Regions from separate parts of the Variovorax sp. SRS16 genome, predicted to be linked through region 2. Evidence: riboswitches for the same ligand, from Rfam matches in the RefSeq annotation. Region 2 holds a riboswitch; each other region holds the start of a gene.

Region 1 (3,883 bases), 2.3 Mb from region 2:
GTGGCCGACGCGGCCTACGAGGCCGTGATGGCCGGCCGGCAGCACGACGAACTCACGGCCTACCCCGCGGCCTTCGAGAAGAGCTGGCTGCGCACCGAACTCAACAAGGCACGCAACTTCAAGCAGTGGTTCAAGAAGGGCCTGGCGGTCGGCACGGTGATGACCGGCATCGAGCAGTTCGTGCTGCGTGGCCACATCCCGTGGACGATTCACCGCACCGAGGCCGATCACCAGCGCCTCAAGCGGGCATCGGCCGGCAAGAAGATCGCCTACCCGAAACCGGACAACAAGCTCACCTTCGACCGGCTGTCGTCGGTCTTCGTGAGCAACACCAACCACGAAGAGAACCAGCCCGCGCACCTGACGCTCAAGGACGCGACGGTGCCGACCCGGATCAACCTGCCCGACTACGCCGGCCCCGAGAGCCGCTACTGTCCCGCCGGGGTGTACGAGTTCGTGCCGGATGAAGGCGGCAAGGAGCGCCTGCAGATCAATGCGCAGAACTGCGTGCATTGCAAGACCTGCGACATCAAGGATCCGACGCAGAACATCGTGTGGGTGACGCCCGAGGGCGGCGGCGGGCCGAACTACGTCGGCATGTGACGGGTCTTTCTCCCTCCTCCTCTGGGGGAGGGTTGGGGTGGGGGCACCGGGCCTTTGAACTGTGCGTTGCGCGTGACGTGAAGCCGGAGCCGGGAATTCGCCCCGGCCGACAGCCTCAACAGAAATCGCACCCTTCGAATCACCCATTCACAAAGCCGTCACACCCACCCCCGATGCTGCAAGGCTCGCCCGCAAGCCAGCATCCCATGTTCCTCATCAAGACCGACAAGGCCCATCAAGAACTCCAGCCCGGCCGCCGGACCCTCGGCCAGCGTGAGCGCGCCCTGCTGCTGATGGCCAACGGCCATCGCTCGGTGACCGACTTCGGCGAGCTCTTCGGCGGCCGCGAGCAGGCCAGCCGGGTCGCGGCCCAGTTGATGGACACCGGCTATCTGCAGCACCGCCAGCCGCCCCCGCAGCCCGAACCCGCCGCGGCCGTCGCCGCCGATGTCTTCGACGGCAAGCGGTCGCTCGCCACCACGCGGATGTTCCTGTTCGACCTCTGCGAGCGCATGTTCGTGCGGCGCGACCCGCTGCTGGCCGAACGCTTCCGCGAGGCCTTGCGCGCAGCGCGCGACCGCGAATCGATGCTGGCGACGGCCAACGCCATGCTCGAGGCGATCGAGCAGGCCGCCGGCGCCGAGCGCGCCGAATCGATCCGCGAGCGCATCGACAAGCTGCTGCCCGCCCTGCCCCTGCATTGAACCGATCGGCGGCGCCGGGCGCCACCGATCCCTTACACTCACCAGGGTCAGGAGAGAGCCCCGCCCCGCGGAGCCGCCGAAGGCGCAGGTCCCACCGATCCACGGGCCCGAACGCTCAGGCAAAAGGACTGACGAAGCGCCGATCTTTTTCGCGCGTTTCCTTGCTGGAGAGAGCCGGCCCGCCGCGCAAGCGCAGGGCCGTCCACCGAAGGAGCAAACCCCGATCGTGGGGCGAATCTCTCAGGTAAAGCGGACAGCAGGGGTGGCCCATGGCGCGCGCCATGGAACGAGACTGCCCCTTTTGGAGAGTGCCTTGGCCTCCTCATCCGCATCCGGTGACGATCCTCAGAAGACACCGCTGTACGACCTGCACGTGGAACTCGGCGCACGCATGGTGCCCTTCGCCGGCTATTCGATGCCGGTGCAGTACCCGGCCGGCCTGATGGCCGAGCACAAGCACACGCGCAGTGCCGCCGGCCTGTTCGACATCTCGCACATGGGCCAGCTCCGGCTGGTCGGCCCCGACGCCGCGGCCGCGTTCGAAACCCTGATGCCGGTCGACGTCGTCGGCCTGGCGGCCGGCCGGCAGCGCTACGGCCTGCTGCTGAACGACGACGGCGGCATCCTCGACGACCTGATGTTCTTCAACGAAGGCAAGGATTCGCTCTTCGTGATCGTCAACGGCGCCTGCAAGAAGGCCGACATCGCCCACATCACCGCGAAGATCGGCGCACGCTGCCAGGTGCAACCCCTGCCCGACCACGCCCTGCTGGCGCTGCAGGGGCCACAGGCTGCGGCGACGCTGGCGCGGCTGTCGCCCGGGATCGAGCGCTTCGTCTTCATGACCGGCGGTGCGGTGCAGATCGGCGGCATCGCCGCCTTCGTCACGCGCAGCGGCTACACCGGCGAGGACGGCTTCGAGATCTCGGTCGCCGCGCAGGACGCCGAGGCGCTGGCCCGCCTGCTGCTCGCGCAGGCCGAGGTCAAGCCCGTCGGCCTGGGCGCACGCAATTCGCTGCGGCTCGAAGCGGGGCTGTGCCTCTACGGCAACGACATCGACGAGACGACCACGCCGGTCGAGGCCTCGCTCGGGTGGGCGATGCAGAAGGTGCGCCGCGCCGGCGGCGCGCGCGAAGGCGGCTTTCCCGGCGCCGCGAAGGTGCTGGCACAACTCGTCGCCGCCAGCGGCACGGCCGGCCACCTCGACCACCACACGCTCAAGCGCAAGCGCGTCGGCCTGGTGGCGCTGGAGCGCGTGCCGGTGCGCGACGGCACGCTGCTCGAATCCTTCGAAGGCCAGCCGATCGGCCACGTGACCAGCGGCCTGCTCGGCCCCACGGTCGACCGGCCGGTCGCGATGGCCTATGTGGCGCTCGCCTACGCCGAACCCGGCACACGCATCCAGGCCATGGTGCGCGGCAAGGCGGTGCCGATGGAAGTCAGCACCATGCCCTTCGTGCCCGCCCACTACTTCAGAGGCTGAGCCTCGACCCGATTCCTTCCATTCAAGCGGCCCATTTTTTCCAGGAGATTCCTTCATGACCATCAAGTACACCAAGGACCACGAATGGGTCCAGCCCGGGGACGGCAACACCGCCACGGTCGGCATCACGCTGCATGCGCAGGATGCGCTCGGCGACGTGGTCTTCGTCGACCTGCCCCCGATCGGCAAGACCTTCGCGCAGGGCGAGATCGCCGGCGTGGTCGAGTCGGTCAAGGCCGCGGCCGACGTGTTCATGCCCGTGTCGGGCGAGATCACCGAAGTCAACGAGGCGCTGCGCGCCGACCCTTCGCTGGCCAACAGCGACCCGACCGGCGCCGGCTGGTTCTTCAAGGTGCGCCTCGGCGAGCCGGCGCAGCTCGACGCGCTGCTCGACGCCACGGCCTATCAGAAATTCGCCGACGAAGCCTGATTCGACCCTTCCCTGCCCGACCGCACGACTGCCCTCCATGCCGACGCCCGTCCAGACCTCCCTACCCTCGCTGCGCTATCTCGAGAACGCCGAGGAATTCATCGCCCGCCACATCGGCATCGAAGCCGCCGACGAGGCACCCATGCTGTCCGCCATCGGCTCGAAGTCGCGCGCCGAACTGATCGACGGCATCGTGCCGCCGGCCATCCGCCGCCGCGCGCCGATGCGTCTGCCGGCGCCGGCGACGGAGGCCGACGCGCTGGCCGAGCTCAAGGCCATCGCGGTCAGGAACAAGGTGGCGCGCAGCTTCATCGGCCAGGGCTACTACGGCACCCACACGCCCGGCGTGATCCTGCGCAACGTGCTGGAGAACCCGGCCTGGTACACCGCCTACACGCCCTACCAGGCCGAGATCTCGCAGGGCCGCATGGAGGCGCTGCTCAACTTCCAGACCATGGTCTGCGACCTCACGGGCATGGCGATCGCCAACGCCTCGATGCTCGACGAGGCCACCGCGGCGGCCGAGGCGATGACGCTGGCGCGGCGCAGCGTCAAGAGCAAGAGCAACGTGTTCCTGGTGTCGGGCGACTGCCATCCGCAGACCATCGAGGTGATCCGCACGCGCGCCGTGCCGCTCGGCATCGAGGTCCGGGTCAGCACGGT
Region 2 (3,883 bases):
AACGTCATGGGCAGCGGGCCCAGGGCGAGGCGTTGGAGCAGGCTGTAGAGCATCGGCTTTTATCCGACGAACGATCCGAAGGCCAGGTTTCCCTGCCTCCCCGAACGGTGGCCTGCATGTGACTTCATGTAGCCAATTGTAATTACATGTAGTACCTAAGGACTAATCATTTCACGTGATGCATTTCACACGGGGGCGCGTTTTAAGGGGTGTTTTGTCTGCCTCGGCGGCTGGCAGAACAGCCGAGCGGCGGGAAGCGCTGCCCTGGCTGCAGGCGCTGGACAGGGGTTTCCTGCCGATGACCGGCTCAGAGATCGAGAACGAGGTGTTCGCCGACGCAGCCCGACACGCAGACCATCATCGTCCGGTTCGACGCGCGCTCCTCGCTCGAGAGCACCGAATCCCGGTGCGCCGGAATGCCCTCGAGCACCCGTGTCTCGCAGGCGCGGCAGACGCCCTCGCGGCAACCGCAATCGGCGTCGATGCCGGCTTTGTGCAGGGCATCGAGCAGCGCGACGCCCGGCTGTACGGCAAGGGTCCGGCCGGTGCGCGTCAGCGTCACTGTGTAGGGATGTTGCTGCCGCGACACCCCGCCCCCCGCATCCGCCGCAAAGCGTTCGACATGGACCTTCCTGAAGCCGAGTTCCTCGCAGATGCGCTCGAAGGCGGCGATCATCGGCGCCGGCCCGCAGCAATAGAAATCGCTCGCCGCCGGTTCGCGCGCGAGGAAGTCGCGCAGATCGGGCGGCCTTCCCTGCTCTTCGTCGAAATGGAAGCTGACGTTCCTCGACGACCCGAGGCGTTCGCAGAATGCCGCCTCCGGCCGGGACCGCGCGCAGTACAGCAGCGAAGCCGGCTTGCCCAGCGCCGCAAGCCGCTCGTGCATGGCGAGGATCGGCGTGATGCCGATGCCGCCCGCCAGCAGGACCGATCTCGAGGCATCGGCATTCAACGGGAAATGATTGCGCGGCGGCGAGATGTCCAGCATCGATCCGACCGCGAGCCGCTCGTGGACATGGCGCGATCCGCCGCGGCTGTTCCTGTCGTTGAGGACGGCGATCCGGTAGCGATCGCCTTCGGTGTCCGGGTTCAGCAGCGAGTAGCTGCGGACCAGATCCGGCGCGAGGTGCAGGTCGATGTGCGCCCCGGGCTCGAAGACCGGCAACGCTTCTCCCGTGCGCGGACGCAGCTCGAGGCTCACGATGTGCCGGGCTTCGCGGCGGACGGCGCTCACCGTCACGTGCAAAAGAGAAGAGCTTTTCATGGTCGCTTCGCGCTTCGATAGCCGATAGGGCAGAAGCGAAAATTGTCGAAGGCCGCGGACGAAAGAAAAAATCGTTCCTTTGGATGCGAGGCATCGCGCGAAGTGATGCATCGCGCCGCACGCGCGCATCGACCGCGCGTCCTGCTTCGGTTAGACTCGCGCTCGCAGGAGAGCAGGCCGCGCGAGCGGCTTCACCGAAGGCGCAAACTCCCATAAACGCTCAGGTCGGCTCACGTGATGAGCCCGTACTGCAACCATCGTCAGAGCCGTCTGGAGAGCCATCACGCCACGTGATGCACCGAAGGAGCAAGCCCGCTGCGCCGCAGGGGGTGAATCTCTCAGGTACCGAGGACAGGGGGAGCGGCAACTCGAACATGCGTTCCGGTTGCTTTTCTTTTTGCAGCATCCGTTTCGCCGTGTTCGAGCGCCAAAACCTCGAAGGGGTTCTTGACATGCGCGTGATCGTTCTCGGCGCCGGCCTGCTCGGCGTCACCTCGGCCTACTACCTCCAGCAACTCGGCCACGACGTGACCGTGATCGACCGGCAGGCCACGCCGGCCGCCGAAACCAGCTTCGCCAACGGCGGCCAGATCTCGGTCAGCCATGCCGAACCCTGGGCCAACCCGAGCGCACCATGGAAGGTGCTGCAATGGCTCGGCAAGGAAGACGCGCCGCTGCTCTTTCGCATTCGCGCCGACATGCGGCAGTGGCTCTGGGGCCTGCAGTTCCTGCGTGAATGCACGCCGGCGCGCACCCGCCACAACATCGAGCAGATCGTGCGGCTCGGCACCTACAGCCGCGCGACGCTGCAGCAGCTGCGCCGCGACACCGGCCTCGACTACGACCAGCGCACGCAGGGCATCCTGCACTTCTATACGACGCCAAAGGAATTCGACGGCGCCCTCAAGCCCGCCGAGCAGATGCGCGCGCTCGGCTGCGAGCGCCAGGTGATCTCGGCCGACGAAGCCGTGCGGCTCGAACCCGCGCTGGCCCATATCCGCCCGCAGCTGGCCGGCGCCACCTACACGGCCGAGGACGAGTCGGGCGATGCCAACCGCTTCGCGCGCGAGCTGGTCAAGCTCTGCGAGGCGGCCGGCGTGAAGTTCCTCATGAGCCACACGGTGACCGCGATCCGCGAGGCCGGCGGCAGCATCGACCACGTCGAGGCGACCGACAGCGAAGGCCGCTTCCAGCGCATCCGCGGCGATGCCTTCGTGCTCGCGATGGGCTCGCTCAGTCCGCTCTACGCGGCGCCGCTGGGCATCCGGCTGCCGATCTATCCGGCCAAGGGCTATTCGGTCACGCTGCCGGTCATCGATGCCTCGAAGGCCTATCAGGTCTCGCTCACCGACGACGAATACAAGCTGGTGTTCTCGCGCTACACCTCGGCCACGGGCGACCGCATGCGCATCGCCGGCACGGCCGAACTCAACGGCTACGACCGCGACCTGAACCGCGTGCGCTGCGAGGCCATCGTGCGGCGCGTCGAGCAGCTGTTCCCCGGCGCCGGCGACACGACGCAGGCCCAGTTCTGGACCGGGCTGCGTCCCGCCACGCCGAGCAACGTGCCGCTGATCGGCGCCACCCGGTTGCCGAACCTGTTCCTCAACACCGGCCATGGCACGCTGGGCTGGACGCACGCCTGCGGTTCGGGCAAGTCGATCGCGCGCATCGTGAGCGGCCTCGCGCCGGAGGTGGATTTCGCCTTCACCGGCGCGACGCCGCGGCCGCCGGTCCTCGGCCTGCAGGGCGCGTAATTGCGCCGGAGTGATGGCGCAGCTATTGCGCCATCACATGGCTGCCATCGGAAAGAACGATTTTCCCGTCGGTCGTTCGCTCTCTATTCTCGGGCTGCACCTGGCGCTTCATTGATGCCTGCCGAACAGTTCAAAGAGGTTCACCCGATGTCCCCACGGATCCATCCCCGCATCGCACTGCGCCGGCACTCGGTGTGGACATAGCGCATTGACGACGGCGCCGGCCGGTCGCGTTCGACCGCGCCCCGCGTCCGCAGGCAACCCGCCTGCACATCACGCCCTTTCTGCCCACAAGGCCCGCCGCGGCGGCCTCGGACAGGCGCGCGCGTGCGCGATCCCTGTGCGCGGCCGTGAGCCGGCCGTCGATTCCCAACGGAGACATGCAATGAAGAGAAAAATATGGCTGACATCGGTGGCGCTGGCCGCCGCCGGCGCGGCCTCGGCCCAGTCGTCCATCACCGTGTTCGGCACGATCGATACCGCGATCAGCGGCTACTCGAACCGCTCGACGGACCCGAACGGGCCGACGCTGCTGAACCCCTTCTACGTCAACCGGGGCAGCGTGACGACGAGCCAGACCGCGCTCACCAATTCCAACTATTTCGCCAGCCGCATCGGCTTTCGCGGCACGGAGGACCTCGGCGGCGGACTGGCGGCGAGCTTCTGGCTCGAAGCGCCGTTCTCGAGCGACGACGGACAGACCGGCATCACCACCTTCTCGCGCCGCTCCACCGTCAGCCTCTCGGGCGGCTTCGGCGAGATCCGACTCGGGCGCGACTACACCGCGACGGTCTGGAACGACACCGCGCTGGACCCGTTCACCACCTTCGGTGTCGGCACCAACCTGATCCTGCGACCGAGC
Region 3 (3,883 bases), 3.9 Mb from region 2:
CGTCCGAGAACTCGAAGAACTTCGCCAACGCATAGAAGAAGACCACCCAGCCGAGCCTGAGCCCGACCGCGCCATGCATCGGCCTGCCGAGCGCCAGCGTCAGCACCAGCGCCATGCCGCCGAACTGGACCAGTCCCCATGGCAGCACGTTGCCCGTCTCCTCGCAGACACCCACCGCCAGCAGCCCGGCCGCCAGCACGAACCACGCGGCCGGCCAGCCGGCGCGTGCACTGACCCGTTCGCAGACGGCGAAGCCGACCAGCCCCGCGAAGACGACCGCCATGCCGGCGCGGTCCGCCGCCAGGCGCAGGTCGTCGGGCTGCAGGTGGTAGAACGCCGAGCCGGCGGCGGTGAGGATCAGGCCGGCGAAGAACATCCAGGCGCAATCGAGGGCATTGACCGGCGGATGGACCATCGATGGCGGCAGCGGCACCGCATCCAGCACGTCTTCATGCGCCCGGTCGAGCCAGTGCAGCCAGCGCAGGCCCCAGAGCCCGATGACCAGGAAGGGCAGGTTGCTGAGCACATCCATCGCGTTCGGCAGCCCGTGCCAGGCCTGGGTATCGGCGAACACGGCCGGCGGCAGTTCGGTCGCTTGCAGGTCCGGCCCGGCGACCGCGACCAGGGTCAGCAACGCGAACACGGACAGCAGGCCGCGCTCGCGGCGGGAAAGGGAAGGCAGCAGGGACATGGCGGGCTCCGAGAGGTGGCGGTGGGGCGGAATGTAGGTTGCCAACCCCCTCTCGGGCATCGAAAATCGATACGGAGCAATTTCCAACGCCCCTTGGTATCAACAGGCAATACTCTTCCCATGAGCACCACCGTCGACCTCGTCCAGGCCCTGAAGAACGAACTCAAGAATGCCCGCATGACCTATGCGGATCTCGCCAAGTCGCTCGACATGGCCGAGTCCAGCGTCAAGCGCATGCTCGCCAAGGGCGACATGCCGCTCACGCGGGTCGACGCGATCTGCCGCGCACTCAAGATCGATTTCGCCGAACTCGCCCGCCGCGTGGCCGACGACCAGCCCTTGCTGAAGGAGCTGACGCTCGAGCAGGAAAATGCCGTGGTCAAGGACAAGAAGCTGCTGCTGGTGGCGATCAACGTGCTGAGCCAGTGGACGCTGGAGCAGATCGTCACCGCCTACCGGATCAGCCAGGCCGAGTGCATCGGCTACCTGGCCCAGCTGGACCGCATCGGCATCATCGAGCTGCGTCCGCTGAACCGCTACCGCCTCAAGCTGGCCAAGACCTTCCGCTGGCGCCCGCATGGCCCGGTGATGGATTTCTTCCGCGAGAACGTGGTGCTCGACTACTACAAGGGCGGCTTCGACGGGCCGGCCGAAGGCCTGCTGCTGGTCCACGGCTCGATCAGCCGCTCGCTGGCGCCCGCTTTCCTCGAACGCCTGCAGCGCGTGGCCCAGGACTTCGCCCAGCAGCACCAGACCGACCAGAAGCTGTCGCCCAAGGAGCGCGAGGGCTATACCTTGCTGCTCGGCATGCGCAACTGGGAATTCGAGCTTTTCACGCGCCTGCGCCGGGCTTGAGCGGGTCGCCCACATGATTCAAGAAACCGGTTTCTGCGCTAGACTACCGATCGCAGAAAGCGGATGGTCCCCATCCCACCGATGGCGCAAACTCCCATGAACGCTCAGGTGAATCGCCGAAGGCGATTCGATCACTGCATCGTTGTTGATCAATCGCCGACTGGAGAGCCGCCGCGGCACGCGGCGCACCGAAGGAGCAAGCCCGCTGCGGGTCGCACGCGGGTGAATCTCTCAGGTACAAGACAGGGGGAGCGGCAGTCTGAACCCCGGGTGAAGGCCGCCATCCGCGCCGCCACCCGCCGTTCGTGCCATCCAAAAAGGATACGGACATGCGCGTGATTGTTCTGGGCGCCGGCCTGCTCGGCGTCGCATCGGCCTACTACCTGCAACAGCTGGGCCACGAGGTGACGGTGGTCGACCGGCACGCGAGCCCCGCGGCCAAGGCGCGCGGCCGCGTGAACCGCCATGAGGAAGGCGCCGCAGCGCAGCCGGCGGCACTGTCCTCATCCCCTGCCGGCACGAAGCGCAAGGAATCGGCGCTGTACAGCCGCCTGCGAAGGCACTTGGCCCGGCTGCTCGACCGTGCCATCGGCGAACGCCGCAAGCCCGATCCGTTCGAGCATCTCGTTCGCCTGGCCGCCTACAGCCGCGAAAGCGTGCGCGCGCTGAGCGACGAGGCCGGCATGCCCCAGAGCGCGCGCACCGCAGGCCTGCTGAGCCTTTACACGGACACCGCCGCTTTCGAGGACCGCACGGCCCGCGCCGCGCACTGGAACAGGCTGGGCTGCGAAGAACGCCTGCTCTCGCCCGAGGACGCGCTGCGCATCGAGCCGGCGCTGCAGGCGATGCGCATAGGCCTCGCCGGCGCGGCCTATGCGCAGGACGACCCGGCGCGCGATCCGGCCCAGTTCGCGGCCAGCCTCGTCTTCCTGTGCCGCGCGGCCGGGGTCCGCTTCGCGATGAAGCACACGGTGGTGTCGCTGCACGAGCGCGAGGGCCGCATCGACCACGTCGAACTGCGCGATGCCGGCGGCCGGCCCACGGCCATGCGCGCCCAGGCCTATGTGCTCGCGCTCGGCGCGGCCGGCGCGCCGCATGCGCAGCAGCTGGGCATCGCGATGCCGCTGCGCCACCTGCGCGAGTACATCGTCACGATGCCGGTCAAGGACGCCGCCCGCGCTCCGCGCGTGACCCTGCGGGACCGCCAGGGCAAGCTGCGCATCATGCGCATCGAGACGCCGGCGGGCGATTCCCTGCGGGTCTCGGGCTTCGCGCGCGACCGCCTCGACGAGGAAGGCGAAGCCGACTCCGATCGCTTCGACGCCATCCTGCGCCGCTTCGAGCAGCTGTTCCCCGGCGCCGCCGACACGGCGCACGCCACGCTCGAAACCGTCGGGCATGCGGTGAGCCGGAACGGGCTGCCCATGATCGGCAAGACGCGGCTGCCCAACCTGTTCCTCAACACGGCGCCCGGCGCGCATGGCTGGGTGCACGTCTGCGGCGCCGGCAAGTCGATCGCCCGGATCATGAGCGGCCTGCGGCCCGAACTCGAGTTCGCCTTCCGCGGCATGTAGGCCGGCGCAGGCCGCCTCGCGCTCAATCGGCGCCGGTGAAGACCGTCAGCACGCCGGTGTAGCCGTACAGGTGATGCCGCGCGATCTCGCCGGCCGCGAAGAAGCCGACCAGCGGCACGTCGCCGAGCGCATGCCGCACGATCTGCAGCTCCGCGCCGGGCGCGCCGAAATGCGGGCCGCCGCGGCCGGAGCAGCTCACGTACACCGCGCCCGCGATGCGGCGCGCGGGATGGGGCGCGGCCTCGGCCTCGCCGGCCGCGACCTCGCGCGCCGTCGCCAGCGTCTGCTCCTCGGGTTCGAGTTCCTCGCGGATCTCGGCACAGACGCGCATGAGATCGGCGCGCGCCGCCTGCGCATTGCGGCGGCAGAAGGTCATGCGCATGCCGGCTTCGGCGACGTCGGCGATCGCCACGCCGCGACGCGTCGGATCGAGCCCGATGATGTGCCGCACCAGCACGTCGGCGCCCAGGTCGCCGGTGCGCCGGATGCCGTCGCTGCCCGCATCGGCGAGACCGACCAGCGTGGCGCGCACCGCGTCGATCGCCTGCTGCGGCATGTCGAGCGACACATGCAGATCGGCCAGCAGCACGTCGAGCGCCGGTTCGCCGTCGAGCTTGAGCAGCAGGTTGCCGTCGGCTTCGGTGATCTCGCGTTCGCGCGACACGGGCTGGCAGCCCTGCGTGACGCGCGAGACCAGCCGCACGCCTTCGCCGAACACCACGCCCGAGAGGCCGCCCGAGAACACGCCGCCCGCCGCGCCATG

The links. Region 2 has a riboswitch for glycine ahead of E5P2_RS21300 (D-amino acid dehydrogenase). Riboswitches for the same ligand answer to the same signal wherever they lie in the genome.
Region 1: it holds a riboswitch for glycine, as region 2 does, so the genes downstream of both, gcvT (glycine cleavage system aminomethyltransferase GcvT) here and E5P2_RS21300 (D-amino acid dehydrogenase) in region 2, are expected to answer to the same signal.
Region 3: it holds a riboswitch for glycine, as region 2 does, so the genes downstream of both, E5P2_RS02630 (FAD-dependent oxidoreductase) here and E5P2_RS21300 (D-amino acid dehydrogenase) in region 2, are expected to answer to the same signal.

Annotation. Positions count from the first base shown of each region.
Region 1 covers NZ_LR594666.1:2,107,134-2,111,016, reverse strand. The annotation lists gene E5P2_RS10250 (electron transfer flavoprotein-ubiquinone oxidoreductase) at 1-603, shown strand, start outside; gene E5P2_RS10245 (hypothetical protein) at 810-1,307, shown strand; glycine riboswitch at 1,346-1,444, shown strand; glycine riboswitch at 1,462-1,574, shown strand; gene gcvT (glycine cleavage system aminomethyltransferase GcvT) at 1,621-2,790, shown strand; gene gcvH (glycine cleavage system protein GcvH) at 2,846-3,220, shown strand; gene gcvP (aminomethyl-transferring glycine dehydrogenase) at 3,258-3,883, shown strand, end outside.
Region 2 covers NZ_LR594666.1:4,411,683-4,415,565, forward strand. The annotation lists gene E5P2_RS21290 (hypothetical protein) at 1-53, opposite strand, end outside; gene E5P2_RS21295 (PDR/VanB family oxidoreductase) at 308-1,264, opposite strand; glycine riboswitch at 1,420-1,509, shown strand; glycine riboswitch at 1,525-1,629, shown strand; gene E5P2_RS21300 (D-amino acid dehydrogenase) at 1,717-3,021, shown strand; gene E5P2_RS21305 (porin) at 3,407-3,883, shown strand, end outside.
Region 3 covers NZ_LR594666.1:536,738-540,620, reverse strand. The annotation lists gene E5P2_RS02640 (hypothetical protein) at 1-691, opposite strand, end outside; gene E5P2_RS02635 (helix-turn-helix domain-containing protein) at 812-1,546, shown strand; glycine riboswitch at 1,695-1,802, shown strand; gene E5P2_RS02630 (FAD-dependent oxidoreductase) at 1,876-3,120, shown strand; gene E5P2_RS02625 (FIST signal transduction protein) at 3,143-3,883, opposite strand, start outside.